Regions from separate parts of the Variovorax terrae genome, predicted to be linked through region 2. Evidence: riboswitches for the same ligand, from Rfam matches in the RefSeq annotation. Region 2 holds a riboswitch; the other holds the start of a gene.
What was found. Region 2 has a riboswitch for S-adenosylhomocysteine ahead of ahcY (adenosylhomocysteinase). Riboswitches for the same ligand answer to the same signal wherever they lie in the genome.
Positions count from the first base shown of each region.

Region 1 (14,827 bases), on a different contig from region 2:
ACCAGCGGTTGCCGAGATAGGCTTCCACATAGGCGTGGAAGTCGGTTGGCCCCAGTGCCGGGTCGGCGCCGTAGTCGATGCCCGTCGCGAAGCGGGCGGGGATGTTCACGGCGCGGCACAGCGCGATCATGAGGTGCGCGAAGTCGCGGCACACGCCTTCGCGCCCGGCCAGGGTGTCGACCGCGGAGGTGTGGCTGTCGGAGGTGTTCGAGCGGAAGGCCACATGCCCGGCCACCCAGTCGCGGATGGCCATGACGCGGCCGTAGCCTTGCCACAGGCCGCCGAAATGCTGCAGGGCAAAGCCCTGCAGCCGGTCGGACTCGCAGTAGCGGCTCGGATACAGGTAGGGCAGGACGGCGCCCGGCAGGTTGGCCACCCACACCTCGCCCACCAGTTCGGGGGCCACCGCGTGGTGGGCCAGGTCCACCGTCGCGTCATAGCGCACGCGCAGCGCGCCGGGGTGCGCCTGCAGGCGCAGGTAGCGGTTGTGCGTGATCGGGTCCACGTGCGCCTGCGGCACCAGCGTCTGGCTGATGCTCAGGTGTTCCGCCAGCACGCGCTGGTGGTGCGTGCGCGCGGCCTCGATGTTGAAAACGAAGTCCGTGCCGGGCGCGGTGACCTCGTAGGCGAGCTCAACCGAGAACTGCAGGCGGACCATGGGGCAACGCTCAGCGGGTGCGGCGCACGGCGGGCGCCTGGCTCCGGCCCTCGATGTGGCGGAACTTGATGCGTCCCTTGGTCAGGTCGTACGGGGAGAGCTCCAGCGACACCTTGTCGCCCGCCAGGATGCGGATGTGGTGCTTGCGCATCCGCCCGGCGGTGTAGGCCACCAGCTGGTGGCCGTTGTCCAGTGTCACACGGAAGCGGGAGTCGGGCAGGACTTCCGCCACCACGCCGCTCATTTCAATCAGATCTTCTTTGGCCATCGTGTGCTCCGTTAATACTCAAATGAAGGGGTGCCAGGGGCTGGCGCTCAGGACGGCCGCGCGCCTGCGGGGCGCTGGGCTTCGAGCACCCAGATCAGCCCCTGCTCGCTGGCGTACCGGTGCGCTGCGTCCTGGGTGTGAAAAGCCTCTCCGAAGCGCATGACGCGGTCGGTGGACGCGCTGCCGCGGCCGCTGCTGATGGAAACGCTGGCGGCGTAGAGGCCGTCTTCCCGTTGCCTGGACAGTGGCGAAACGCGGTACTTGCCGACGGAGATCGTATTGTTGATGAAATTCAATGCAGAACGATGGCGGGTTGGCCGCCATCCGAAGAAGAAAGACAAGGCACGCCCGAATGCCAGGGGTTCCGGGGCTGTCCGCTCAGGCCACATCCCCAACAGGGGCAGGTCGCATGACACCGCAGCAGCAGTGTCTGAAAGGGCAGGTAGGAGGGAGATCGGGGCTATCTGCGCGTCAAAGGCGCAACCCTCGCGATTACAGGGCCTGACTAGCGGGTTCTGCTGCCGAGAACCCTGCTTCGCCCGAAGAGGCGAAGTGGACAAAGTCGCAAACGCGATGTGTCCAATATACCACAGGCCGCCTGTCGCTGCTGCCCTGGCGGCGCAAGGCCCCAGGCGCGGCAGGCCTGGCGCTCACAGCGGCATCAGCTGGTTGATTTCTTCCTGCATGGCCTGGGTGAGCTGGGCGTAGAGCTTGAGCTTTTCCGCACTCTCGCGCATGCGTTCGGCGATCCGCAGCGAGATCGCCATCATCAGCTTGGCCGCGGTGCGCGGGTCGTCGTTCAGCAGTTCGGCCAGCGCGTCGCGCGTCAGGATGGCGCAGCGCAGATGGGTCATGGCGGTGCAGGAGGCCGAGCGCGGCTCGCCGTCGAGCAGGCCCATCTCGCCGATCAGGCTGCCGGGGCCGAGCACGGTCACGGTGATGGGCTCGGTGCGGCTGACCACGATCGACTCGATTGTGACCTCGCCGTCCAGCACCAGCAGCATGAAGTCGGTCTCGCGGGTGTCGCCTTCCTTGATGAAGGTGGTGCCCACGGCGATCTTGCGCGGCTGCATGTAGCTCACCACCGCGCGCGCTTCCTCGTGCGTGAGCTGCATCAGGGCGCTGGGCGCGGTGAGCATGTCGGCCGCGAGATCGGCGCTGGACGAGCCTTCGATCGCGCGCAGCCGCTCCTGCGGCAGACGGGACTCGGACGCATCGGCGGTTCTTCGGCCAAATAACTTCTGGAACATGGGTGAATGAAGCGGCCATGGCGGCCGGGGCAATGAGCAATTAAAATCATGGTAACCCAAGGAGCGTTGCAGCGGAGCCTGTTCATGGCAGGTCCGTCAGGCTTGGGTGGGTTTACCGCAACGACGCTCACCTTCCTTTACGCAGGGTGAGCCATGTCAGATTCCGCCATTGTTCCTTTCATGAAGCTATCGGGCCTCGAGCCCGTGAGCATCGGTCCCGGGACGCTGTTCGTCAACATCGGCGAGCGCACCAATGTCACCGGCTCCAAGGCCTTCGCGCGCATGATCCTCAACAACCAGTTCGAGGAAGCGCTGGCCGTGGCGCGCCAGCAGGTGGAGAACGGCGCCCAGGTGATCGACATCAACATGGACGAGGCCATGCTCGACAGCAAGGCCGCGATGGTGCGCTTCCTGAACCTGATCGCCTCCGAGCCCGACATCGCGCGCGTGCCGATCATGGTGGACAGCTCCAAGTGGGAGGTGATCGAGGCCGGCCTGCGTTGCATCCAGGGCAAGGGCATCGTCAATTCGATCTCCATGAAGGAGGGCGTCGATGCCTTCAAGCGCCAGGCCCGGCTGCTGCGCCGCTACGGCGCGGCCGCAGTGGTGATGGCCTTCGACGAGAAGGGCCAGGCCGACACCTACGAGCGCAAGATCGAGATCTGCGAGCGCGCCTACCGCATCCTGGTGGATGAGATCGATTTCCCGCCCGAGGACATCATCTTCGACCCCAACATCTTCGCCATTGCCACCGGCATCGAGGAACACAACAACTACGCGGTCGATTTCATCAACGCCGTGCGCTGGATCAAGCAGAACCTGCCGGGCGCCAAGGTCTCGGGCGGCGTGTCCAACGTGAGCTTCAGCTTCCGCGGCAACGACCCGGTGCGCGAAGCGATCCACACGGTGTTCCTGTACCACGCGATCCAGGCCGGCATGGACATGGGCATCGTCAACGCCGGCATGGTCGGCGTCTATGATGACCTGGCGCCCGAGCTGCGCGAGCGTGTCGAGGACGTGGTGCTGAACCGCCGGCCCGACGCGGGCGAGCGCCTGGTGGAGATTGCCGAAACGGCCAAGAGCGGCGCCAAGGACGAGAGCAAGAAGCTCGAATGGCGCGGCACGCCCGAGCAGCCCGTGCACGTGAACCAGCGGCTGTCGCACGCCATGGTGCACGGCATCACCGATTTCATCATCGAGGACACCGAGGAGGCCTACCGGGCCATCCTGGCCACTGGCGGGCGACCGCTGCACGTGATCGAAGGCCCGCTGATGGACGGCATGAACATCGTCGGCGACCTGTTCGGCGCCGGCAAGATGTTCCTGCCCCAGGTGGTGAAGTCGGCGCGGGTGATGAAGTCCGCCGTGGCCCACCTGATTCCCTACATCGAGGAAGAAAAGCGCCAGGACGAGGCCGCCGGCCGCGACGTGCGCACCAAGGGCAAGATCGTCATCGCCACCGTCAAGGGCGACGTGCACGACATCGGCAAGAACATCGTGACGGTGGTCCTGCAGTGCAACAACTTCGAGGTGGTGAACATGGGCGTGATGGTGCCGTGCCACGAGATCCTTGCGAAGGCCAAGGTCGAGGGCGCGGACATCGTGGGCCTGTCGGGCCTGATCACGCCGTCGCTGGAAGAGATGCAGTACGTGGCCGGCGAGATGCAGAAGGACGACCACTTCCGCATCAGGAAGATCCCGCTCCTGATCGGCGGTGCCACCACGTCGCGCGTGCACACGGCTGTGAAGATCGCGCCGCACTACGAAGGCCCGGTGGTCTACGTGCCCGATGCCTCGCGCAGCGTGAGCGTGGCGCAGAGCCTGCTGTCCGACCAGGCCGCGAAGTACATCGACGAGATCAATGCCGACTACGACAAGGTGCGGCACCAGCACGCCAACAAGAAGCAGGTGCCGCTGTGGCCGCTGGCCCAGGCGCGCGCCAACAAGACGCCGATCGAGTGGCCGGGCTACCAGCCGCCCCGGCCGAAATTCCTGGGCCGCCGCGTGTTCAAGAACTTCGATCTCACCGAACTCGCCAGCTACATCGACTGGGGCCCGTTCTTCCAGACCTGGGACCTGGCCGGGCCGTTCCCGGCCATTCTCAAGGACGAGATCGTCGGCGCCGAAGCCGTGCGCGTCTTCAGCGACGGGCAGCGCATGCTCAAGCGGCTCATCGAAGGCCGCTGGCTGACCGCCAACGCCGTGATCGGCCTGTACCCGGCGAACAGCGTGAACGACGACGACATCGAGTTCTATGCCGACGAGTCGCGCAGCCAGCCCGTGCTCACCTGGTACGGCCTGCGCCAGCAGACCGAGAAGCAGGCCATCGAGGGCGTGATGCGCCCAAGCCGCTGCCTGGCCGATTTCGTGGCGCCCAGGGCCAGCGGCGTGGCCGACTACGCGGGGGTGTTCGCCGTGACGGCGGGCATCGGCGCAGAGAAGAAGGAGAAGTACTTCCTCGACGATCTCGACGACTACTCCGCCATCATGTTCAAGGCGCTGGCCGACCGGCTGGCCGAGGCGCTGGCCGAATGCCTGCACCACCGCGTGCGCACCGACCTGTGGGGCTATGCGGCGCAGGAGGGCCTGAGCAACGACGAGCTGATCGCCGAGAAGTACACCGGCATCCGGCCGGCGCCGGGCTACCCGGCCTGCCCGGACCACAGCGTCAAGGGCCCGATGTTCGACCTGCTGCAATGCGCGGAGATCGGCATGGGGCTGACCGAATCGCTGGCCATGACGCCGGCCGCCAGCGTCAGCGGCTTCTACCTGAGCCACCCGCAGAGCACCTATTTCAACGTGGGCCGGATCGGCGAGGACCAGCTGCAGGACCTGGCCCGCCGGCGCGGTGCCAGCGAGCAGGCGCTGCAGCGCCTGCTCGCGCCCAACCTCTGAGGCGCGGCGTAAGGCGCGACGCCGCCGTGAAATAGTTGACAGTCCGAGGGGCCGGGGAGTACCGTCCTTCACGACGAGTTACAAACTGACATCGTGCGTTGCACGGTCTTGTGTATCTTTTGGGGCCAGTCGCGCGTTAGAGAGCGTGACACACGAGGGCCGCGGATGGTCTGCGGCAGAAAGGGAATCCATCATGAGCACGACGTTCGATCAAACCGCCCCGGCGGCTTCCAGCACCAAACCCCTGTGGGCCGCCGTGGGCGCCCTGGCCGTGGTGGTGGTCGGCCTGGCCGGTACGCTGATCTACACACAGACCAAAACCCCGCAGGCCAGCGCACCCGCGCCCGTCGCGGCCCTGACCCCGCCCAGCGTGGCGCCGGTCGTCACCGCGCCGGCGGCGGCCGAGAAGCCCGCCGACGAGGTGGCTCCGCCCAAGCCGGTGGCCAAACCCGTGGTGACGGCGCCCAAGCCGGCGCCGGTCCATGTCGCGCGCAAGCCCGTACCGGCGCCGACGGTGGTGGGCGAGGCCACGCCGGCACCGGCTCCCGCGCCGGCGCGTGTGGTGTGCGCCAACTGCGGCACCATTGAATCCGTGACCCCGGTGGAGCACAAGGGATCGGGCAGCGGCCTGGGTGCCGTGGCCGGCGGCGTGCTGGGCGCGGTGGTCGGCAACCAGGTCGGCGGCGGCACGGGCCGCACGGTGGCGACGGTGCTGGGCGCGGTTGGCGGCGGCTATGCCGGCAACGCGGTCGAGAAGAACATGAAGAAGACCACGGCCTACCAGGTCCAGGTCCGCATGGAAGACGGCTCGGTGCGCACCATCGAGCAGGCCACGGCGCCGGCCGTCGGCGCCCGCGTCGTGGTGGACGGCAACGGCCTGCGCGCGCAGTAAGTTGCCGCGGGGGCTGCGCCGCAACGGCGCCGCTCCCGCCAGGGTTGCCGGTCACGCCAGCCCGATTTCTTCTTTTTCTCTTGCTTCCCATCCGCCGCCTGCGGCTGGTGGGTCATGCGCTTTCGGCCTGCTGTCGCGCCGGCAGCAGCGCCCGGCGCTGCGCCTGCAGCAGGGCCAGCACCGCCACCACGCTGGCGGCCAGCAGCACCCACAGGCCCGGGGCGTAGCCGCGCTCCCGGCTCCACAGCAGGCCCAGCATCAGCGGCGCTACCGCGCGCGCGAGGGCCATCGGCAGGCCCAGGGCGCCATTGAGGGCGGCCACATGGTCGCGGTTCACGTACTGTGCGATCGCCGTGCCCTTGACGATGGTCAGCATGCCGTTGCCCATGCCGTAGAGCAACACGAACAGCAGCGCCGCCCCGCCGTGGCCGCCGCCCGCGAGCAGCGCGGCCAGGCCCAGCGGGATCAGGCAGGGGATCAGCCGGTTGGCCAGATGCAGGTCGAAGCGGTGCTCGAAGAAATACAGCAGCAACCGCCCCAGCACCTGGATCAGGCCGATGCTGGCCGGAATGGCGATGACCCAGGCCTCGGCCAGGCCGTTTTCGCGCAGCAGGCTCACCATGTGGGCGGGCAGCGCCGCCGTGATCGCCATCATCAGCACCACGAACACGCCGATCAGCAGGAACGGCGCGCTGCGCAGGCTGCGCGCCAGCGAAGCCGCCGGCGTTCCCGCCGCGGTGCCGGCCCCGGCGGGAGCCACCGGGGCGCCGCGCAGCAGGCGCGCATGCAGCGGCACGCAGACCAGCAGGTGCAGGCCGGCCAGCACCCACAGCGTGCGGCGCCAGCCGAGCTGCTCGATCAGCCAGGCGGTCAGCGGGATGAACACCGTGCTGGCCAGCCCGCCGAGGAAGGTCAGCGTGATGATGGCGCGGCGGAAGTCGTGGGGAAAGCGCCGCGTGACGACGGCGAAGGCCGGGTTGTAGAGCGTGGCGGCCATGGCCGCGCCCAGGCCGATCCAGGCGGCGTAGAAGCCGGCCAGGCTGTGCACCGCGCTGTGCAGCAGCAGGCAGGCGGCCACCAGCAGCGAGCCGCCGGTCATCACCGCGCGCTCGTGGCCGCGGTCGATCCAGCGGCCCATCGGGTAGGCCAGCAGGCCTTCGGTCAGCAGCGCCAGGCTGAAGGCCAGCGAGGACTGGGAGCGGCTCAGGCCGAGTTCGCGCTCGACCGGCTCCATCAGCAGGGCGAAGGTGTAGAACACGCTGCCCCAGGTGATGAGCTGGCCCAGCGACAGCCAGCCCACCAGCCGCCGGTCGTAGGGGTGGTCGGGGGCGGCTGGCGCTGTCATTCCAAAATTATCGCAGAATGAGGCTCCAGTCCAGGCCCGGCATATGATGAGTGCTATCTATTTGATAGCGTCAGGCTGAACGGCTTCGACGGTGTTGACGAGCCGGCCGATGCCGTCGATGCGGCATTCGATCACGTCGCCGCCTGTCAGGAAGCGGCGCGGGTTCATCGCGTAGCCCACGCCCGAGGGCGTGCCGGTGGCGATCACGTCGCCGGGCTCCAGCGTCAGCCCGGCCGAGAGCGACTCGATGATTTGCGGAATCTTGAAGATCATGTCGCCGGTGCTGGCGTGCTGGCGCGGCTCGCCGTTGACGTCCAGCGCGATCGCGAGCGCGTGCGGGTCGGCGATCTCGTCGGCGCTCACGATCCACGGCCCCATGGGGCAGCTGGTGTCCAGCGCTTTGCCCTTGAACCACTGGTCGTGGCGGCGCTGCAGGTCGCGCGCGGTGATGTCGTTGACGATGGTGTAGCCGAACACGTGGCGCATCGCGTCCGCCGCCGCGATGTCGCGCCCACCGGTGCCGATGACGACGGCCAGCTCCACCTCGTAGTCCAGCCGGCGCGTGACGCGCTCGTCGTAGCGGATGGCGGCACCGTCGCCGACGATGGCGCTGGCGGGCTTGGTGAAGAACTGCGGATGCTCGGGCAGCGGCGTCGCCTTGTCGCGCGAGAGGTTGTCCTCCTGGATATGGTCCGCATAGTTGCGGCCCAGGCAGAACACGTTGCGCGGCGTGCGGGGCAGCGGTGCGAGCAGGCGCACCTGGGCCGGCGCGATCCGCGCGACGGCGAAGGCATGCGGCTGCTGCGCCACCTGGCGGCACAGCGCATGCGCACGCTCGCCGGCGGCGACCAGGTCGAGCATGGACAGCGGGCCGGCGGCGGCACCGCCAAAGCCGTGGCGCTGGCCGGTGGGCAGCACCGCCAGCACCACCTGCAGGTCGAACACGCCAGCGGCGTCGAACAGGGCGGGGACGGCGCGGCCGTCACGGGCAAGGGTGGCCAGTTTCATGGGGAAAAGACTCCGGAGTTGAAATTCATGGATGAGAAAACACGGGGCAGGCGCCTGGGCCCGCGCGGCGTGGGCGTTAGGATCGCCGCATGGCTCCCCCCGTCAAATCCGCGCAGCGCGTGGTCGAGGTGTTCGAATATTTCGCGCAGCGGCGCGCGCCGGCCACGCTGACCCAGGTCTGCGCGGCGCTCGGCTACCCGGCGTCCAGCACCTTCGCGCTGCTCAACACCCTGCGCGATCTGGGCTACCTGGACTATTCGCGCGAGGAGCGCACCTTCGTGCCCACCGTGCGCGCGGCACTGCTGGGCATCTGGGTCAACGACGCGCTGCTGAGCGACGGCACCATCGTGCGGCTCATGTACCGGCTGCGCGACGACACCGGCTGCACCGCGGTGCTGGGCATCCAGAGCGGCTTCCAGATGCAGTACATCCACGTGGTGAAAGGCAACGACGCCACGGGGCGCACCGACGTCAGCACCGGCGCGCTGCGTCCGCTGCTGCGCTCGGCCATGGGCGAGGTGGTGCTGGCGCTCAAGCCGCGCGCCGAGCTGCGCGCCCTGGTCAGCCGCATCAACGCCCAGGAGGCGCCGGCCCGCCAGGTGCGGCTGTCGGAGCTGCAGGCCCGGCTCGACCTGTGCCGCGAGCGCGGCTGGTCGTACAGCGAAGGCGTGTCCACGCCGGGCTCGGGCATCATCACCATGCTGCTGGCCGCGCCACAGCACCAGCCGCCCATGGTGCTGGGCCTGGGCGGGCGCATCGCGGCGCTGCGTGCGAACAAGGAGCGCTTTCTCGACGCGCTGCGCGGCGTGGTGGCCGCGCATCGCGAACACATGGAAGCGCTGCCGCAGACCTTCGCGGCGTCGGGCCGCCCGCGCGCCTGAGAGGCGCTGAGCAAGCTCCAGGCTCATTCGGGCTTCATGCCGGCCGCCTCGGCCACGCGGCGCAGCGTCTCGATCTGCTCGACCTGGTACTTGCGCATCTCGCTGGTGCCGCGCAGCAGCAGCTCCGAGCCCACGCGCTGTGCAAACGCCTTGCCTTCGGGTGAGGCCATGATGGCCTGCACGGTCGCGGCCAGCCGCGCGGTGATCTCGTCCGGCACCTCCGCGCGCACCATCAATGCCGACCAGCCGTAGACCGAGAACTCGGGGTAGGTTTCCTTGATGGTCGGCACCTCGGGGAATTCCGGGTGGCGCTGCTCGCCGGTCACGGCCAGCAGCCGCAACTGGCCCGACTTGACCAGCGGCGTGAGCGAGGTCACGCCGTCCATGCCCGCGTCGATCTGCGAGCCGGCCAGGTCGGTGTTCATCTGGCTGGTGGTCTTGTACGGTACATGGGTGAACTGCGCGCCCGACAGGCTGGACAGCCACTCCGCGGCCAGCCGGTAGCCGGTGCCGAAGTTGCCGAAGTTCACCGCCCGCGGCCGGCTCCTGGCGGCATCGAGCAGGTCGGCCAGCGTCTTGCGCGGCGAATTGCCCGGCACCGCGATGCCCAGCATGCTGCGCCCGATGCCGGCCACCGGCTTGAAGTCCTTGAGCGGGTCGTAGGGCAGCGCCTTGATCAGGATGGGATTCACCGCGAGGTTGGTCCAGCTGCCCAGTACCAGTGTGTAGCCATCGGGCGCGGCGTTCCTGGCCGCCATCATGCCGATGCGGCCGTCCGCGCCGGGCTGGTTGTCCACCACCACGCTCTGCTTGAGTGCCACCGCCATGTACTGCGCGATGAAGCGCGCCGACGTATCGCTGGTGCTGCCCGCGGCGAACGGTGCGATCAGGCGGACGGCGTGGTCCGGGTAGCGCTGCTGCGCCGAGGTGGGGAGGGCCGCGGCCACCGGGGTGGCGGCCAGCAGCCGCAGGAAATGTCTTTTGTCCATGGTGTCTCCTTTTTTTTGGGGGGTCAGGTGGCGTCTGGTGCCGTGGCGCCCAGCAGGGCGTCCACCTGCGCGGGCGGGTAGCCGAGCTCCTGCAGCACCTCGCGGGTGTGCTCGCCCAGGGCCGGCGGCGGGCGGCGCGTGCCGCCCGGGTCGCTAGCGAGCAGGAAGCCGGTGTTCAGGATGCGCGCCGGGTCGCCGCCGGGCGGCTGCACGGGCAGGGTCAGCCCGCGGTGCGCGAAGTGGGGGTGCGCCAGCGCCTCGTGCAGCTCGCGCACCGCCCCGGCCGCGACGCCGGCCTGATTGAGCAGTTCTTCCCATTCGAGCGCCGTGCGCGCGGCCAGCGCACGGACCACCTCCGCGCGCAGCGCCGCGGCGTTCTGCTGGCGCGAGCGCCGGTCGGCGAAGCGCGCGTCGGCCACGAGGTCGGGGCGCTGCAGCACGGCGCACAGCTGCTCGAACTGGTCCTGCCGCACGGCGCCGATGGTGATGTCGCCCCGCGCGGTGGGAAAGGTGTCGGCCGTGGGCGACATGCTGTAGCCCAGGTTGCCCTGCTTCTTTGGCTGGATGCCCGCGGCCAGGTAGGGGCCCGCCACCGACACCATCATCACCATGGCCGCGTCCATCATGGCCACGTCGATGTACTGGCCCTCGCCGCTTTTCTCGCGCCGCAGCAGCGCCGACACGATGGCCAGCGCCGCCAGCATGCCGGTGAAGGTGTCCACCACCGGAAAGCCGATGCGCATGGGCCCGCTGCCGGGCTCGCCCGACAGGTTCATCAGGCCCGACATGCTCTGGATGATCTGGTCGATGGCCGGGTTGGCGCGCAGCGGCCCCGACTGGCCGAAGCCCGAGACCGAGCAGAACACGATGTCCGGCCGGATCGCCTTGCAGGCCTCGTAGCCCAGGCCCAGCCGGTCCATCACGCCGGGGCGGAAGTTCTCGATCACCACGTCGGCCCAGGCCACCAGGCGCCGCGCCACCGCCAGGTGCCGCTCGTTCTTGAGGTCCAGCACCATGGAGCGCTTGCCGCTGTTGACCGACACGAAGGACGGGCCCATGCCCGCGTTGCCGGGCTGGCCCGGTGTCAGCCCGCCATAGTTGCGCATGGTGTCGCCCTGCGCGGACTCGACCTTGACCACGTCCGCGCCCTGCAGGCACAGGTAGTTGGTGGCGATGGGGCCGGCCAGCACGTGCGTGAAGTCCAGCACCTTGCAGCCTTGGAGTGCCTGGGTCATTCAGCGGTCCTCGGCGGCCTGGGGGAAGGCGCCGGTGAAGCGCGGCTTGCGGCGTTCGTTGAAGGCGCGCTTGGCCTCGCGCCCGTCGGGGCTCAGGCTCAGGTAGCGCTGCATCGGCGCACTGGCCTCGGAATGCGTGGAGAAGCCGGCCGAATCGAGCAGCAGGTTGGTGGCGCTCTTGGTGTAGCGGATGGCCAGCGGCGGCAGCTCCAGCAGCGCATGGACGTAGTCGTCCACCGCGGCGTCGAACCCGTCGGCCGGCACGCTGCGGTTGATCAGGCCCCAGGCCTCGGCTTGCGGCGCGCTGACGCGCCGGCCCAGCAGCGACATCTCCAGCGAGCGGGCGCGGCCCACGGTGAACAGGAAGGCGCCGCCGCTGTGATTGCCGGCCTGGATCTCGCGCATCTGGAAGTACGCGCTGTCGACCGACACCACCAGGTCGCAGGCCGTGGCCAGGTAGACGCCGCCGCCGATGGCCGGGCCGTTGACCGCGGCGACCACGGGCTTGAAATTGCGCTGGATGCGCTGGCGCGCCGCGACGTTGAAGCGGCCGTAGGCGTCGATCGCCTGGGCATCGGCCGAGCGCGTGAAACGCAGGTCCTGGCCAGCGCTGAACATGTCGCCCGCGCCGGTGAGCACGGCGCAGCGGCATGCGGGGTCGTTCTCGACCTCGTCGAAAGCCGCGACCAGCTCCTTGAACATGTCCAGGTCGTGCGCGTTGCGCACTTCGGGGCGGTTGAGCACCACGCGCCAGACGCTGCCCTGCTTGTCGATTCGGATGGATGTGTACATGACTTCACCTTTGAGTGGGTGAAGTATGGGAAACAAGGCATCCTGCGCACAATGGGCTGGGGTCTATATTTCACATTCATGAAACAGATTTCTCATCCGTGAAATAAGAATCGGCCGCCCGGCAAGCGGGGGTTGCGGCACGCGATGCCGTCGATCATCGCCATGCCGCTGGCCAGAATCTCACCGGCCAGCCGCCTCGATCATGGCGATGGAGGGTCTTGCTTGCGGCCGAAGCCGCGGGAGACCGTCAGGCCGCATGGCCTGACGGCGGCGCAGCCTTCTATTTCTCGGCGAAGGCGCGCTCGATGACGAAGTCGCCCGGCGTGGAGGTGTTGCCTTCCTTGAAGCCGCGCGCTTCCAGCAGGTGCTTGAGGTCGACCAGCATGCCGGGGCTGCCGCAGATCATCACGCGGTCCTGCTCGCGGTCGATCTCGGGCAGGTGCAGGTCCTTGAACAGCTTGCCCTTTTCCATGAGGTCGGTCACGCGGCCCATGTTGCGGTAGAGCTCGCGCGTCACGGTGGGGTAGTACAGCAGCTTCTGCTTGACCATCTCGCCCAGGAATTCGTGCTGCGGCAGGTGGTCCACCATGAGGTCGTGGTACGCCAGCTCGTCGACCTGGCGCACGCCGTGCACCAGCACGATCTGCTCGAAGCGCTCGTAGGTCTCCGGGTCGCGGATGATGCTCATGAATGGCGCCAGCCCGGTGCCGGTGGACAGCAGGTACAGGCGCTTGCCGGGCAGCAGGTAGTCGATCAGCAGCGTGCCGGTGGGCTTGCGGCCGACGATGATGGTGTCGTCCACCTGGATGTGCTGCAGCCGCGAGGTCAGCGGCCCTTCTTCCACCTTGATGCTCAGGAACTCGAGGTGCTCCTCGTAGTTGGCGCTCACGATGCTGTAGGCGCGCAGCAGCGGCTTGTCGTTGACGCGCAGGCCGATCATGGTGAAGTGGCCGTTGGAGAAGCGCAGCGACGGGTCGCGCGTGGTGGTGAAGGTGAACAGGCGGTCCGTCCAGTGGTGGACGCTCAGCACGCGTTCCTCGTTGAAAGCACTCATGGTTCAGGAAAGATCAGGCGTTGTAGAAAGGGGCAGGCCGTTCGTGGCGCCAGGGCCCGGTGTCGCGCGGCCTGGGCGGGCGATACACCCCATGCCTCACAGTTTATCCATTCCCTTACTACATTTAGGTATAAGTCAACAGACGGCCCCGGTTTCGGGCTGTACGGCCGGGGTGGCGCCGTATTTGGCAAGGAAATCGCGCAGATGTCCTTGTCCCCTGGTCATTGTTTGCTATTGATTTGGTAGCAATTGGCGCTCAGGCCGGGCGCAGCGCGCGCCGGTACTGCACGGCTTCGGCGATGTGCGCCACCTGCGTCGTGCCGGCGCCGGCCAGGTCGGCGATGGTGCGCGCCACCTTGAGCGCGCGGTGGGTCGAGCGCGCGCTCCAGCCCAGCCGCGCGGCGGCGGTGTTGAGAAACTTCGCGGCGGCATCTTCCAGCGCCAGGTGGTCGTCGATCTCCTGGCCGGCCAGCGCCTGGTTCGGCTTGCCCTGGCGCTGCAGCGCGCGCTCCCGCGCCGCCGTGCAGCGCTCGCGGATGGGGCCGGTGGATTCGCCCGCGCCCGCCTGCAGCAGGTCGGCGGGCGGCAGGGCCGGCACTTCCACGTGCAGGTCGATGCGGTCGAGCAGCGGGCCGCTGAGCCGGCCCTGGTAGCGCGACACCTGGTCGGGCGTGCAGCGGCAGGCCTTGAGCGGCGAGCCCAGGTAGCCGCAAGGGCAGGGGTTCATGGCCGCGATCATCTGGAAGCGCGCCGGAAATTCGGCGCGCCGCGCCGCGCGCGAAATCGTGATGGTGCCGGTTTCCAGCGGCTCGCGCAGCGCCTCCAGGGCGGCGCGCGGAAATTCGGGCAGTTCGTCCAGAAAAAGGACGCCATGGTGGGCCAGCGAGATTTCGCCGGGCCGCGGCGGCGAACCGCCCCCCACCAGCGCTACCGCGCTGGCCGAGTGGTGCGGGCTGCAGGTCGGCCGGGTGGCCCAGTGCTCCAGCGAGAAGCGCCCGCCCAGGCTGGCCACGGCCGCGCTTTGCAGCGCCTCGTCCACGCTCATGGCCGGCAGCAGGCCGGCAAAGCGCTGGGCCAGCATCGACTTGCCCGAGCCCGGCGGGCCCACCATCAGCACGCTGTGGCCGCCAGCCGCCGCGATCTCCAGCGCGCGCTTGGCGGCGGCCTGGCCCTTGACGTCGGCCAGGTCGGCATAGCGCGCCGCGGGCGGCCGGGCCCGCCGCGGCGGCACGCGCACCCAGCCGCCGGTGTCGTCCTCGGCGGGCGCGGCCTCCTTCGGCGCGGGCAGGAACTGGCGCACCACGTCGAGCAGGTGGCGGGCGCCATAGACCTGCATGCCGGGCACCAGCGCGGCTTCTTCGGCGCTGGCGGCCGGCAGCACCAGCCGGGGCTGGGCCTGCTGCGCCCGCAGGGCCAGGCTCATGGCCAGCGCGCCGCGCACCGGCCGCAGCTCGCCCGACAGCGACAACTCGCCCGCGAACTCGTGGCCGGCCAGCCGCGCGGCGTCGATCTGGCCGCTGGCGGCCAGGATGCCGAGTGCGATCGGCAGGTCGAAGCGGC
Region 1 covers NZ_JALGBI010000003.1:110,679-125,505, reverse strand. Annotated here, with positions in the region: gene MMF98_RS19955 (transglutaminase-like domain-containing protein) at 1-658, opposite strand, end outside; gene infA (translation initiation factor IF-1) at 669-926, opposite strand; gene MMF98_RS19945 (hypothetical protein) at 974-1,222, opposite strand; gene MMF98_RS19940 (cyclic nucleotide-binding domain-containing protein) at 1,577-2,176, opposite strand; S-adenosyl-L-homocysteine riboswitch at 2,229-2,312, shown strand; gene metH (methionine synthase) at 2,357-5,071, shown strand; gene MMF98_RS19930 (outer membrane lipoprotein) at 5,265-5,963, shown strand; gene MMF98_RS19925 (MFS transporter) at 6,076-7,308, opposite strand; gene MMF98_RS19920 (fumarylacetoacetate hydrolase family protein) at 7,366-8,316, opposite strand; gene MMF98_RS19915 (IclR family transcriptional regulator) at 8,406-9,197, shown strand; gene MMF98_RS19910 (Bug family tripartite tricarboxylate transporter substrate binding protein) at 9,221-10,186, opposite strand; gene MMF98_RS19905 (CaiB/BaiF CoA transferase family protein) at 10,210-11,421, opposite strand; gene MMF98_RS19900 (enoyl-CoA hydratase/isomerase family protein) at 11,422-12,213, opposite strand; gene MMF98_RS19895 (ferredoxin--NADP reductase) at 12,494-13,267, opposite strand; gene MMF98_RS19890 (YifB family Mg chelatase-like AAA ATPase) at 13,524-14,827, opposite strand, start outside.
Region 1: another riboswitch for S-adenosylhomocysteine. It lies ahead of metH (methionine synthase); the one in region 2 lies ahead of ahcY (adenosylhomocysteinase).

Region 2 (14,827 bases):
AGCTGAAGTGGAACGAGGCCACGCAGCGCCACGACTATGGCGCGATCGACTGGGACGAGTTCTGGGCCACCGTCAACGGCAACGGCCCCTGCAACAAGGAGCGCCTGGCCACCCGCGTCAAGGCGCACGAGGACGGCCAATGGGTGCGCGACGCCGCGCTGGCCCACGCCGCCAAGCAACGGACACGCACCCTGAAGGAGGCCGCATGAGCACCGCGCAGAACGAATGGCCTCTCTGGGAAGTCTTTATAAGATCCAAGCAGGGCCTGGAACACAAGCACTGCGGCAGCCTGCACGCGGTGGACGCGCAGCAGGCGCTGCAGATGGCGCGCGACGTCTACACCCGGCGCCAGGAGGGTGTGAGCCTGTGGGTCGTGCCCTCGGCCGCCATCACCGCGAGCGACCCCGACGACAAGGCCGAGTTCTTCGAGCCCATGGGCGACAAGATCTACCGCCATCCCACGTTCTACGAGATTCCCGACGACATCGGGCACATGTGATGCACGCGCACGTCGACTACCTGCTGCACCTGGCCGACAACGCCCTGGTGCTGGGCCAGCGCAACGCCGAATGGTGCGGCCATGGCCCGGTGCTGGAAGAGGACATCGCGCTGGCCAACATCAGCCTCGACCTGATCGGCCAGGCCCGCCTGCTCTACCAGCACGCCGCCGCGCTGATGAACGATGGCGCCACCGAGCCCGTGACCGAGGACACCCTCGCCTACTTCCGCGACGCGCACGAATTCCGCAACTACACCCTGCTGGAGCTGCCGCACCACGGCCCGCTGGCCGGCACCGCCGCCACCGGGCGCGACTACGCCACCACCATCGTGCGCAACTTCCTCTACAGCGCGCTGATGGTGCAGTTGTGGGAGGCGCTGCAGCGCTCGGCCGACCCGCAGCTCGCCGCCATCGCCGCCAAGTCGGCCAAGGAAGTGCGCTACCACCTGCGCCACGCGCGCGGCTGGCTGGTGCGGCTGGGCGACGGCACGGCCGAGTCGCACGCGCGCACGCAGGCCGCGCTCGACCACCTGATGCCCTACACCCAGGAGTTCTGGACCGTCTCGCCGGCCGAAGCCGAGGCCTGCGCCCATGGCGCCGGGGCCGCCGCCGCGGCGTTGCGCCCGGCCTGGGACGAGGCGGTGGACGAGGCGCTGCGCGAGGCCACGCTGCGGCGGCCCGCGCCGGGCGGCCACCTGCCGCGCGGCAAGGAAGGCCTGCACTCCGAGCACCTGAGCTACCTGCTGGGCGAGCTGCAGGGCCTGGCGCGCCAGCACCCGGAGGCCGCGTGGTGAACGCCGTCGCCCAGGCCTGGGCCGCGCTCGAGGCCGTGCCCGACCCCGAGATCCCCGTGGTGTCGATCCGCGAACTCGGCATCCTGCGCGAGGTGCGCCCGGACGGCGACGGCCTGGAGGTCGTCATCACGCCCACCTACAGCGGCTGCCCCGCCATGGATCAGATCGGCGACGACATCCGCGCCACGCTGGCGCGCGAGGGCCTGAGCGCGCGCATCACGACGCAGCTCGCACCGGCCTGGACCACCGACTGGATCAGCGACGCGGCCCGCGACAAGCTGCGCGCCTATGGCATCGCGCCGCCGCACGCCGTCGCTGCGCCGCAGGCCGGCCACGTGATCCGGTTTGCTCCTAAAAAGAGCACATCCGATGGCCCGCCGGCGCCGACCTGCCCGCATTGCGGCTCTCCAAACACGACCGAGACCTCGCATTTCAGCTCGACCGCCTGCAAGGCGCTGCACAAATGCCTGGACTGCCTGGAGCCGTTCGACTACTTCAAGCCCTACTGAGAGACAGAGCCCGCTCGATGTCCACGCCCCACTTCCATCCGCTGCCCGTCAAGCGCGTCACGCCCGACGCCGCCGGCTCGGCCGCCATCACCTTCGCGGTGCCGCCCGCGCTGCGCGACACCTTCGACTTCCGGCCCGGCCAGTTCCTCACGCTGCGCGCCACCATCGACGGCGCGGCCGTGCGGCGCAGCTACTCGATCTGCAGCCCCAAGGCGCGCTACACCCGGCTGCAGGAAATCGAGGTCGGCATCAAGCCGGTGGCGGATGGCGTGTTCTCGCGCTGGGCCGTGGCCCGGCTCAAGCCTGGCGATACGCTGGACGTGATGCCGCCCGAAGGCCGCTTCACGCCGCGCGCGCCCGGCGCGCGCCACCGCGTGGGTTTTGCCGCGGGCTCGGGCATCACGCCGCTGCTGAGCATCATCGCCAGCACGCTGGCCGACGAGGCGGACTCGCGCTTCACCCTGGTCTACGGCAACCAGCGTGTGAACACCATCATGTTCAACGAAACGCTGCAGGATCTGAAGGACAAGTACCCCGCGCGCCTCACGCTGATCCACCTGCTGTCGCGCCAGCCGCAGGAGGTGGCCCTGCTCAACGGCCGGATCGACGAGGCCAAGGTGGCCGAGCTGCTGGCCGGCGTGCTGCCGGCCGCCGGCATCGACGAGGCCTTCCTGTGCGGGCCCGAGGGCATGATCGCCGCCGCCGAACGCGCGCTGCTCGCGGCCGGGCTGCCGAAGGAGCGCGTGCACAGCGAGCGCTTCTTCTCGGCAGACAGTCCGGTTGCTACCAAAACCATAGCAAACAATGACCGGGCGACAAGGACCTCCGCCCCCAAACAGCATGAAGTGGCGCTGGACGTGGTGATGGACGGCAAGACCCACCACTTCCGCATGGGCGCGCAGGAGCGCGTGCTCGACGTCGCGCTCGAAGGCGGGCTGGACCTGCCCTACTCCTGCAAGGGCGGCGTCTGCTGTACCTGCCGCGCCAAGGTGCTCGAAGGCCGGGTCGAGATGGCGAAGAACTTCACGCTCGAGCCCTGGGAGATCGACCAGGGCTTCGTGCTGACCTGCCAGGCCCGCCCGCTCACGCCGCGCGTGGTGGTGAGCTACGACGAGCGCTGACGCCGCGCCCCCGCGCGCTCAGAGCGCGCGCCAGCCCTCCAGCGCCGTCCACGCCGCCGCCAGCACCAGCACGCCGCCCACGGAGCGGGCCAGCACGAGATTGCCGGCCGGGCTGCCCTCCAGCCAGCGGCGCGCGCCGCCCGCGCCCAGCGGCACGGCGCCATAGACCGCGGCCTGCGTGAGCGCGATGATCAGCCCCAGCAGCCCCGCCTGCTGCCAGACCGGGCCGCCCTCGGGGCGCACGAACTGCGGAAACACCGCGAGCATGAACACATAGGCCTTGGGGTTCATGAGGCAGGTCAGCATGGCGCGGCCGAAGGTGGCCGGCAGCGGGCGCGACGCGGTTTTCACCGCGCCGTCGAAGGCCGACGCGCTGCGCAGCAGGCCCCAGCCGATCCAGGCGATGTAGAGCACGCCGGCCACCAGCAGCGCATTGAAGGCCGCCGGAAACAGCTTGAGCACCACGCCCACCCCCAGCGCGCCCATGGCCGTGTGGCAGGCGCCTCCCGCCACGATGCCCGCCACCGCGCACAGGCCCGAGCGGCGCCCGTCCACCAGCGAGCTGGCCATGACGAACGCCATGTCCAGCCCCGGCAGCACGATCACGCCGAGCAGGATGATGAAAAACAGCCACAGCTGCGACAGGTGCAGCCCAGCCAATACGTCCATGGGAATCTCCTTGCGGTGGCGGGCCGCCAGCCGGCCCGTGGCAGGCGACTGTACGAGTCAATCAGGACATAATCAGCCCTGATTCAGGAATAAACTGCCCCCATGTACTCGCCCACCACCCGCGTGCTCACGGTGCTCGAACTGCTGCAGGCCCATGGCGCGCTCAGCGGCCCCGAGCTGGCGCGCCGGCTCGAGGTGGATGGCCGCACGCTGCGCCGCTACATCGCGCGGCTGGAAGACCTCGGCATTCCCGTGGTGGCCGAGCGCGGGCGCTACGGCGCCTACCGCCTGATGCCGGGCTTCAAGCTGCCGCCGATGATGTTCACCGACGACGAGGCGCTGGCCCTGTCGATGGGACTGCTGGCCGTGCGCGGCCTGGGCCTGGCCGACGCCGCCCCCGCGGTGCAGAGCGCGCAGGCCAAGCTCGAGCGCGTGATGCCCGAGCCACTGCGCCGGCGCGTGCGCGCGCTGGGCGAGACCGTGCGGCTGGACCTGTCGCAGCCCGAGCCGGCGGCCGACAACGCCGTGCTGCTGGCGCTCAGCGCCGCGGCCCATGAGCACCAACGCGTGCGCCTGGCCTACCGCTCGGCGCAGGGCGAGGCCAGCCAGCGCGAGGTCGATCCCTACGGCCTGGCCTGGCGCGCCGGGCGCTGGTACATGGCGGGCTGGTGCCACCTGCGCGGCGGCCTGCGCTCGTTCCGGCTCGACCGGGTGCAGCAGGTCGAGCCGCTGCAGGCGCACTTCAGCGCCCCGGCCGATTTCGACGCCGTGCGCCATGTGGCGCTGGGCATCGCGAGCCTGCCGCGCGCCATCGGCATCCAGGTCCTGCTCAAGACCGACCTGCCGACGGCGCGCGAGGAGCTGTTCGACGCCATCGGCCTGTTCCAGCCCTGCGAGGGCGGCGTGCTACTGCACAGCCAGGCCGACGACCTGGACTGGTACGCGCGCCAGCTCGCGCGGCTGTCGTTCGAGGTGGAAGTGCGGCAGCCGGACGAGCTGCACGCGGCGCTGCGCCGCTGCGCGCAGCGGCTGCTGCAGTGGGCCGAGGCCGGCCAGCCTCAGCCGCAGCGGGCGTGGTAGTTGTCCTCGAAGCGCTTGAGCTCGTTGCGCTCGCCCTCAGTGAGGTCGGTGCGGGCGCGCTTGGTCACCAGGATGCGCTTGGACTCGCCGCACTGCTGTTCGCGCAGGCTGGCGCGGTCCCGTTCGAGCTTCTCGGCCTGCCGGGCCTCGCCGCGCTGCTGCAGCTGGTCGCGCCGGTCCTGCCCGAGGCGGGCCGAGGCCTCGCTCTCGTTCTCGGCGCACTCGCGCCGGTAGTTCTTCTGCATCTCGGCCACCGTCTCGGACTTGAGCCCGCGCACCTGGGCCGTGCGGATCGCGTCATGCAGCGAGCTGCAGCGCGCACTCATGTACTTGAGATGGGCCGGCGCCTCGCCGACCTTCGGGATCGGCGCCTCGTAGCGCGGCGCGATGCCGGGGCCTTCCGTCGGCCCGTAATAGACCATGCCGCCGCTGTTGCAGGGCCGGTCGGACACCGTGGCGCCGCCGCGGCCATTGCTGCAGACATAGCGGCTCTGCGCCTGCGCCGCCGCCATGGCCACCAGCAGCGCGAGCGCGCCGCAGATCGCAAAAGACTTGTGCATTCCTCGCTCCCTCCCGGTCCTCATCCCGGCAAACGTTTGGATTACAAATGGTAACCCAGGCGGAATGCCTCAGAGCCGTGGATCAGCCGGCCAGCCCCAGGCGGCGGCAGATCTCCAGCGTGGCCGGCGCCTGGTTCATGGTGTAGAAGTGCAGGCCCGGCGCGCCGCCGCGGCGCAGCTGTTCGCACAGGCCGGTGACCACGTCCAGGCCGAAGGCCTTGATGGAAGCCGTGTCGTCGCCGAAGCTCTGCAGGCGCAGCCGGATCCAGCGCGGGATCTCGGCGCCGCAGGCGTCGGAAAAGCGCATGAGCTGGGTGGAGCTGGTGATCGGCATGACGCCGGGCACCACGGGCACCTGAAGGCCAAGCCGGCGCGTGTCGTCCACGAAGCGGAAGTACGCGTCGGCGCTGTAGAAATACTGCGTGATGGCGGAGTCGGCGCCGGCCTTCACCTTGGCCGCATAGGCCTGCAGGTCGGCCTCGGGCGACCTGGCCTGGGGATGGACCTCGGGGTAGCAGGCCACCTCGATGCGGAAGCCGCCGTTGCTCTCGGCCCGGATGAAGGCCACCAGGTCGCTCGCGTAGTGGAACTCGCCGCCCGCGCCGTAGCCGCTGGGCAGGTCGCCGCGCAGCGCCACCAGGCGCTTGACGCCCATGGCCTTGAGCGTGGCGAGCTGCTCGCGCACCGTGTCGCGCGTGGCGCCGATGCACGAGAAATGCGAGGCCGCGTCCACGCCCTCGGCCAGGATCTCGCCGACCGTGCCGAAGGTTCCCTCCTGCGTCGAGCCGCCCGCGCCGTAGGTGACGGAGCAGAACTCGGGCTCGAGCGCGTAGAGCTGCTGGCGCGCCACGCGCAGCTTGGCCGCGCCCTCGGGCGTCTTGGGCGGGAAGAATTCAAGACTGATGGGAAGACGCATGGCTTCCTCCTTGTGAATGGGTTGCGTACACAAAAAACTCGCGGTTGCCGTCGCCGCCGCTGATGGCGCTGTCGTACCAGCCCCGCACCTGCAGCCCGAGCGCGGCGCAGCAGCCGCGCAGGCGCTGCTCGACTTCGGCATACAGCGCCGCGTCCTTCACCAGGCCGCCCTTGCCGATCTGCGCGGGCTGCAGCTCGAACTGCGGCTTGACCAGCATCAGCAGCGCGCCGCCGGGGGCCAGCAGCGGCGCCAGCGCCGGCAGCACCAGCGTGAGCGAGATGAAGGACAGATCGCCGGTCACCAGCCCGAATTGGGCATCAAACTGGCCCGATGTCCTTGTCGCCTGGTCATAGTTTGCTATCAAAATCGAAGCGCTCAGCTCCCGCGCGTTGATTTTCTCGAGGCACACCACGCGCGCATCGGCGCGCAGCCGGGGATGGAGCTGGCCGTGGCCCACGTCCACCCCCACCACGCGCGCCGCGCCCTGCTGCAGCAGGCAGTCGGTGAAGCCGCCGGTGGACTGGCCCACGTCCAGGCAGGTCCGGCCCGACACCGCCAGCCCGGCCGCGGCCAGCGCCCCTTCGAGCTTGAGCCCGCCGCGCGAGACGTAGCGCGCCTCGGCCGTGTCGAGCAGTTGCAGCTCGGCCAGCGCGGGCAGCTCGTCGCCGTTCTTGGCCACGGGCTTCCACGCCCCGGCCGGCACGGCGCGCCACTGCACGCCCGAGGCGATCAGGCGCTGGGCTTGCGAGCGCGACGCGGCCAGGCCGCGTTCGACGAGGAGTTGATCAGCACGCACAGCAGGTCCAGAGGCCTGCTGCGTGACCCGATCTCTCGCGGGAGACACCGTCGGACCGGCTTTGCCGGACGACCGGTGTCGCCCCCTTGAGGGGGAGGCGCCGCAGGCGCTTCGGGGGTGTTAGTACCTGTAGGTGTCGGGCTTGTAAGGGCCGTTCTTGTTGACGCCGATGTAGGCGGCCTGCGCGTCCGTCAGCTCGGTCAGCATCGCGCCGACCTTCTTCAGGTGCAGGCGCGCGACCTTCTCGTCCAGGTGCTTGGGCAGCACGTAGACCTTGCCGGCCTGGTAGGCGTCGGGCTTGGTGAACAGCTCGATCTGGGCGATGGTCTGGTTCGCGAACGAGGACGACATCACGAAGCTCGGGTGGCCCGTGCCGCAGCCCAGGTTCACCAGGCGGCCCTTGGCCAGCAGGATGATCTTCTTGCCGTCGGGGAAGGTGATGTGGTCGACCTGGGGCTTGATCTCTTCCCACTCGTACTTTTCGAGCGAGGCAACGTCGATCTCGTTGTCGAAATGGCCGATGTTGCAGACGATGGCCTGGTCCTTCATCTTCGCCATGGTGTCGTGCGTGATGATGTCCTTGTTGCCCGTGGTGGTCACGAAGATGTCGGCCTTGTCGGCGGCGTACTCCATGGTCACGACCTTGTAGCCTTCCATCGCGGCCTGCAGGGCATTGATCGGGTCGATCTCGGTCACCCACACCTGGGCGCTCAGCGCGCGCAGCGCCTGGGCCGAGCCCTTGCCCACGTCGCCGTAGCCGGCCACGCAGGCCACCTTGCCGGCGATCATCACGTCGGTGGCGCGCTTGATGCCGTCCACCAGCGACTCGCGGCAGCCGTAGAGGTTGTCGAACTTGCTCTTGGTCACCGAGTCGTTCACGTTGATGGCGCGGAACAGCAGCGTGCCCTTGGCCGACATTTCGTTCAGGCGGTGCACGCCGGTGGTGGTTTCCTCGGTCACGCCGATGATCTGGGCCGACTTGCGGGTGTACCAGGTCGAATCCACGGCCAGCTTGGCCTTGATGGCGGCGAACAGGATGGTTTCCTCTTCGCTGGTGGGGTGGGCCAGCACCGACAGGTCCTTCTCGGCCTTCTGGCCCAGGTGCATCAGCATGGTGGCATCGCCGCCATCGTCCAGGATCATGTTCGGGCCTTCGCCTTCAGCGCCCTTGGCGCCGAATTCGAAGATGCGGTGGGTGTAGTCCCAGTAGTCGGCCAGCGTCTCGCCCTTGATGGCGAACACCGGCGTGCCGGTGGCGGCGATGGCGGCGGCGGCGTGGTCCTGCGTGGAAAAGATGTTGCACGAGGCCCAGCGCACGGTGGCGCCCAGGGCCTGCAGCGTCTCGATCAGCACGGCCGTCTGGATGGTCATGTGCAGCGAGCCGGTGATGCGCGCGCCCTTGAGCGGCTGCGCCTTCGAGAACTCTTCGCGGATGGCCATCAGGCCGGGCATTTCGGTTTCGGCGATGCGGATCTCCTTGCGGCCCCAGGCGGCAAGGGACAGGTCGGCGATCGCGCTGTCGGTGGCGGACGCGGGCTTGAGAACGGCGTTCATGGTTTTCTCTCCAGAGGCTGTGCTTGAAAAAACCACGTTCTGGGGAAGAAACTCACCTCACAGAAGCGTGGGCGAGCGTCGTTGCGGGTGTGGATCCGAGCCTCACGCCCCGTCTGACAACGGGGACGCTGCAACGCTCCTCGGAAGCCGCAATTATAAGCCGCCCGCTCGAGCGGGCGCAGGCAGGTCAGGCCGCCAGCACGAGCTGCGTCTGCGTCACGACGGCGCAGAGCCGGCCTTCGGCAGAGCGGATCGTCGTCTGCCAGACCATGGTGGTGCGGCCCCGGTGCAGTGCGATGCACTCGCCGGTGACCGTGCTGCCGACTTTCGCCGCGCCGATGAACTTGGTGCTGGAGTCGGTCGTCGTGGTGCGCTGGCCCTCGGGCAGGTTCGCGATCGTTCCCAAGGCGCCCAGCGTGTCGGCAAACGCCATGGACGCGCCGCCGTGCAGGATGCCGCCGGCCGTGCACAGATCGGGCCGCACGACCATCTCGGCCAGCACCCGCTCGGGCTGGAACTCGATGAGGCGCACGCCCATCAGGCCGGGAAACAGCGGCTCCAGCAGATGCTGGACGGATTCGAGCGAGAGCATGGTCACCTCCTGGAGCGCCCCGGCAGGGGCCGGGCGTCGGGCCCGCCCGGCACGGCGGCGGCGCCCTCCGGACGACTATAGCCGAGGCCGGCGCCGCCCCAAGGCCTTCCGCGCGCCGTGGCGCCCCCGCTGCCACGGCCCGGTAAAATCACGCCGATCCGGGCGCTGGCCCGCCTGCCTGCCTTTCGCGGAAGCGACCGCTTCCGCCTCACCCTCTGGAACCGTTGTGTCCTACGCCTCTGAAACCCGGCGCCGCCGGACTTTTGCCATCATCTCCCACCCCGACGCCGGCAAGACCACGCTGACGGAAAAGCTGCTGCTGTTCTCGGGCGCGATCCAGATCGCGGGCGCCGTCAAGGGCCGCAAGGCCAGCCGCCACGCCACCAGCGACTGGATGGAGATCGAAAAGCAGCGTGGCATCTCGGTGGCCAGCTCGGTGATGCAGATGCTGTACCGCGACCACGTCATCAACCTGCTCGACACGCCCGGCCATAAGGACTTCTCGGAAGACACCTACCGCGTGCTCACCGCCGTCGATTCGGCGCTGATGGTAATCGATGCGGCCAACGGCGTGGAGGCGCAGACGCGCCGCCTGATCGAGGTCTGCCGCCAGCGCGACACGCCCATCATCACCTTCGTCAACAAGATGGACCGCGAGGTCCGCGAGCCGCTGGACATCCTCGACGAGGTGGAGCGCGAGCTCGGCATGCCCTGCGTGCCCATGACCTGGCCCGTGGGCCAGGGCAAGAGCTTCGGCGGCATCATGAACCTGCGCACCCACGCGATGACGGTGTTCGAGTCGGGCAGCGAGCGGCTGCCGCAGGATTTCGAGACCATTCCGCTGGCGCAGCGCGAGGCGCTGATTCAGCGCTTCGGCCACGAGTTCGAGACCGCCGAGCAGAGCATGGAGCTGGCCGCCGGCGCCTCGCCGGCCTGGGACCACGCGGCCTTCCTCGCGGGCAAGCAGACGCCGGTGTTCTTCGGCTCGGGCGTCAACAACTTCGGCGTGATGGAGGTGCTGGACGCGCTGGTGGACCTGGCGCCGCCGCCGCAGCCGCGCGTCAGCACCACGCTGGTCAACCGCCAGCCGGTGGTGAAGGAGATCCAGCCCGCGGACAAGGACTTCGCGGGTGTGGTGTTCAAGGTGCAGGCCAACATGGACGCCAACCACCGCGACCGCATCGCCTTCGTGCGCATGGCCTCGGGCCGCTACACGCCGGGCATGAAGCTCAAGGTGCAGCGCACCGCCAAGGAGCTGCGGCCGACCAGCGTGGTCACCTTCATGAGCCAGCGCCGCGAGGCGGTGGACGAGGCCTACGCGGGCGACATCATCGGCTTCACCACCCATGGCGGCGTTCAGTTGGGCGACACCATCACCGACGGCGCCAGCCTGCAGTTCACCGGCCTGCCGTTCTTCGCGCCCGAGCTGTTCATGACCGTGATCCTGAAGAACCCGCTGCGCACCAAGCAGTTGCAGCAGGGCCTCGCCCAGCTCGGCGAGGAAGGCGCGATCCAGGTGTTCCGCCCCGACGTGGGCGGCCCGATGCTGCTGGGCGCGGTGGGCCAGCTGCAGTTCGAAGTGGTGCAGCACCGCCTGAAGACCGAATACGACGCCGACGTGCGGCTCGAAGGCTGCCAGTACACCGGCGCGCGCTGGATCACGGCCGACTCGCCGGCCGACCTGCGGGCCTTCACCGAGGCCTACCCGCAGCGCCTGGCGCACGACGCGGCCGACACCCTGGCCTACCTCTGCACCTCGCCCTACGACGTGCGGCTGGCGCAGGAGCGCTTCCCGAAGATCCATTTCCATCCGCTGCGCGAGCATGCCGGCCTGAGCCTGCAGAGCGCCGGATGACGAGGGATCTCCAGCCCCTGGCGTACTGGCCTGCCGAGGCGCGGCGCGGCATCGCCGGCGTGTTCACCGACATCGACGACACGCTGACCACCGGCGGCGCGATCACGCCCGACGCGCTGCAGGCGCTGGCAGACCTCAAGGCCGCGGGCCTGCACGTGATTCCGATCACGGGGCGGCCGGTGGGCTGGAGCGTGCCGTTCGCGCAGAGCTGGCCGGTCGATGCGATCGTGGCTGAAAACGGCTCGGTGGCGCTGATTTCAAGCCAAAACACGCCGATGTCCGCGTCGGGTGGTGATAGTTTGCTATCAAAAAGATACCAGCAGAGTGCCGCCGAGCGCGCCGCCAACTTCGCGCGCATGCAGCAGGTGGCCCTGCGCGTGCTGCGCGAGGTGCCGGGCGCGGTGCTGGCCGAGGACTCGCCGGGCCGCGAGACCGACATCGCGATCGACCACAGCGAGTTCAACCACCTGCCGCCCGAGCGCATCGCCCAGGCCGTGGCCCTGATGCGGGCCGAGGGCATGAACGCCACGGTCAGCAGCATCCACATCAACGGCTGGTTCGGCGAGCACCACAAGCTCGCGGGCGCGCGCTGGATCGTGCGCGAGCTGTTCGGCCGCGAGCTCGACGCCGAGATCGGCCGCTGGGCCTATGTGGGCGACTCGACCAACGACCAGCTGATGTTCGAGCACTTTCCGCACAGCGTGGGCGTGGCCAACATCGCGCGCTTCCTGCCCGAGCTGGTGCACCGCCCGCGCTACCTCACGCAGGCCGAGCGCGGCGCGGGCTTCGCCGAAGTGGCGCGCGCCCTGCTCTCCTCCCGGTAGCTCACGGCGAGCCGATGCCGCGCCGCGCGCGCATGGCCTGCCCGATGCGGGCCAGGTCGTGCTCGCCCAGCAGGCGCGCCGCCATCGGCAGCAGCTCGCTGTCCTCGCGCGCGATGTGGCGCTGGTAGGCACCGACCAGGGCCTCCACCTCGCCCGGCGGCAGCGGCGCGCTCTCGCCGGCCGCAATGCGCTCCAGCGGCTGGCGCACGCGCTGCCACGCCGTCTCGAGATCGCGGTGCTCCGCGGCCAGCCCCTCGGTCAGTTCGCGCAGGCACACGGCATCCGAGCCGGCCATCGACTCCAGCAGCGCGGGAAACAGGTCCTGCTCCTCGTCGGCATGGTGATGCAGGGCGGCGGTATCGAAGTAGCGCATCACGGCCTGCGCGGCCTCGCGCGCCGCGGCGTCGGGCCCGCGCTCGGCCACATGCGGCACCAGGCGCCGCAGCGTTGCGCACTGGCGCGCCATGCGCTCGTGGCAGGCCGCCAATAGCTGCAGCGGTGCCTCGGGCCCGGCGGCCGGCGACTCGAAACCCGGAAAGCTGCGGCTCGGCATGGCGCGCTTCAACCGGTGTGGCCCTCGGCGCGCAGCCGCAGCGCGGTCTGCTCCATGTACCGGGCCGTGGCGTCGCGCCCGATGGCATAGGCGCCCATCACGGTGCCCGAGGCGTCCTTGAGCAGGCCGAAGCTCAGGTCCACATACAGGCGGCTACCGTACTTGTGGCACGCGCGCGTGGTCAGCACCCGGCCTTCGTGCCGGGTCTGGCCGGCGCTCACGGCCTTGCGAAAGCCCTCGTTGTGCGCGCGCCGGAATTTCTCGGGGACGATGACCTCGAGGTTGCGCCCCAGCATGCTGGCGGCCTCGTAGCCGAACAGGACTTCGGCGCCGCGGTTCCACAGCCGGATCAGGCCCTCGCGGTCGGCGAAGATGATGGCTTCCTGCGACTGCTCGACGATGGCGCGGTACAGGTCCCAGCCGGCCGCTTCGGTGTAGGCGGGCATGCGCATGGCCGGCCCCTCAGGCCCCGGCCCGCGCGGGCAAGTCCACCAGGCGGGGCAGCGACTGGAGCTCGGCGCGGTGCTGGCGCGCCAGCTGCTCGATGCGCTGGTCGCCTTCGGGGGTCAGGCGGACCTCCACCCTCCGCAGGTCGGTCTGGCTGGCCTGGCGCTGCACCAGGCCCAGCGCCTCGCAGCGCGAAATGAGCGCCACCACGCCGTGGTGCTTGGCCTGCAGGCGCTCCGCGAGCTCCGCCACGGTGGCCCAGGAGCGGCCCGGAAAGCCCTTGACCTGCAGCATCAGCTGGTACTGCAGCGGCGTGATGCCGTGCTGGTGCGTCAGCTCCTCGCTGAAACGCAGGAACCGGCGCAGCTGGTAGCGGAACTCGGCCAGCGCCTCGAAATCGGCCTTGGCCATCCTGCGGCCGGGCGGCGCTGCTTTCGGTAGGGTCATTCGGCAAATATATCATGCCGTGATATAAATACAAGCCTGATGCGCTGACGCCATGAAGCTCAACCTCCTGTCGGACCTGCACCTGAGCCAGGGTGCGTTGCCGCGGCCGTGCAACGATGCCGACGTGGTCGTGCTGGCCGGTGACATCGCCCGGCCGGACGAGGCCGTGGCCTGGGCAAGCGGCTTCGACCGGCCCGTGCTCTACGTGCCGGGCAACCACGAGTTCTATGGCGGCAGCCTGCCGGGCACGCGCGCCGAACTCCGGCGGCTGTGCGCCGGCACCCGCATCGAGCTGCTGGACGACGAGGTGCGGGTCATCGACGGCGTGCGCTTCCTGGGCAGCACGCTGTGGACCGACTTCTTGCTGTTCAGCGACCCGGACGGGCGCAGCGCCTCGGTGGAAGCGGCGTTCCGCTTCATGCGCGACTTCAGCCGGATCCGGATCAGCGAGGACTCGGAGGCCCTGTTCACGCCGCTGGACGCGGCCCTGCTGTTCCGGCGCCACGAGGCCTGGCTGGCGCAGCGCCTGGCCGAGCCGCACGCCGGGCCGACCGTGGTCATCACGCACCATGCACCGTCGCCGCGCAGCATCCATCCACGGTTTGCCGGCTCGCCGCTGAATGCCTGCTTCGTCTCGAACGCCGAGCACCTGCTGGACGGCCGCCGCGCGCAGCTCTGGATCCACGGCCACACGCATGACAGCTTCGACTACACGGTGAACGGCACGCGCGTGGTCTGCAACCCGCGCGGCTACGCCCGCGGCGGGATCAACGAGAACGCGCGCTTCGACCCGGATTTCAAAGTCGAGGTCACCACCGGCTAGGGCCGCGGGAACGTGGCGCGCGCCACCGCCATCCAATGGACGGAACCCAAGCCATGCCACACCCCCTGCCCCACGCCCGGCCCGAACCGTCCGACCGCGCCACCGACGGCGAGCTGGCCGCGCGCGCCGCGCAAGGCGATGCGCGCGCCTTCGAGCACATCATGCGGCGCCACAACCGGCTGCTGTTCCGCACCGCGCGCAGCGTCCTCAAAAGCGACGCCGAGACCGAGGACGCGGTGCAGGAAGGCTACCTGAGCGCCTGGCGCGCGCTCGGCAGCTTTCGCGGCGAGGCCAGGCTCTCGACCTGGCTGGTGCGCATCGTGCTCAACGAGGCCCTGGGCCGGGTGCGGCGCCCTTCGGCCAAGGTCATTGCGCTGGACCTGGCGATGGGCGCGCCGCCGCCCGAACGGGAGCCGGAGGACGCGATGGAAGCCGATCACGACCAGCAGCCCGACCGCCTGGCCGCGCGCGCCGAAATCCGCCGCCTGCTGGAGGCCCGCATCGACGCCCTGCCCGAGGTCTTCCGCACCGTGTTCGTGTTGCGCGCCGTGGAGGAGCTGACGGTCGAAGAAACCGCCACGGCCCTGGGCGTGCCCGAGGCCACGGTGCGCACGCGCCTGTTTCGCGCCCGCAGCCTGCTGCGCGAGAGCCTGTCGCGCGACCTCGACTTCGCCATGGAAGACGCGTTCTCGTTCGCCGGGGCGCGCTGCGACCGCATCGTCGCGCGCGTGCTGGCCCGCATCGCCCCGGGCGGATCGCCTCCGTCCTTTCCTTGACCCACCAGGAGA
Region 2 covers NZ_JALGBI010000001.1:214,385-229,211, reverse strand. Annotated here, with positions in the region: gene paaA (1,2-phenylacetyl-CoA epoxidase subunit PaaA) at 1-209, shown strand, start outside; gene paaB (1,2-phenylacetyl-CoA epoxidase subunit PaaB) at 206-499, shown strand; gene paaC (1,2-phenylacetyl-CoA epoxidase subunit PaaC) at 499-1,293, shown strand; gene paaD (1,2-phenylacetyl-CoA epoxidase subunit PaaD) at 1,287-1,802, shown strand; gene paaE (1,2-phenylacetyl-CoA epoxidase subunit PaaE) at 1,820-2,923, shown strand; gene MMF98_RS01045 (LysE family translocator) at 2,942-3,592, opposite strand; gene MMF98_RS01040 (helix-turn-helix transcriptional regulator) at 3,695-4,672, shown strand; gene MMF98_RS01035 (hypothetical protein) at 4,651-5,232, opposite strand; gene metF (methylenetetrahydrofolate reductase [NAD(P)H]) at 5,315-6,148, opposite strand; gene MMF98_RS01025 (TlyA family RNA methyltransferase) at 6,126-6,944, opposite strand; gene ahcY (adenosylhomocysteinase) at 7,065-8,498, opposite strand; S-adenosyl-L-homocysteine riboswitch at 8,565-8,644, opposite strand; gene MMF98_RS01015 (PaaI family thioesterase) at 8,686-9,090, opposite strand; gene MMF98_RS01010 (peptide chain release factor 3) at 9,317-10,945, shown strand; gene MMF98_RS01005 (HAD-IIB family hydrolase) at 10,942-11,769, shown strand; gene MMF98_RS01000 (hemerythrin domain-containing protein) at 11,771-12,322, opposite strand; gene MMF98_RS00995 (PAS domain S-box protein) at 12,331-12,774, opposite strand; gene MMF98_RS00990 (MarR family winged helix-turn-helix transcriptional regulator) at 12,785-13,216, opposite strand; gene MMF98_RS00985 (metallophosphoesterase) at 13,269-14,039, shown strand; gene MMF98_RS00980 (RNA polymerase sigma factor) at 14,075-14,815, shown strand.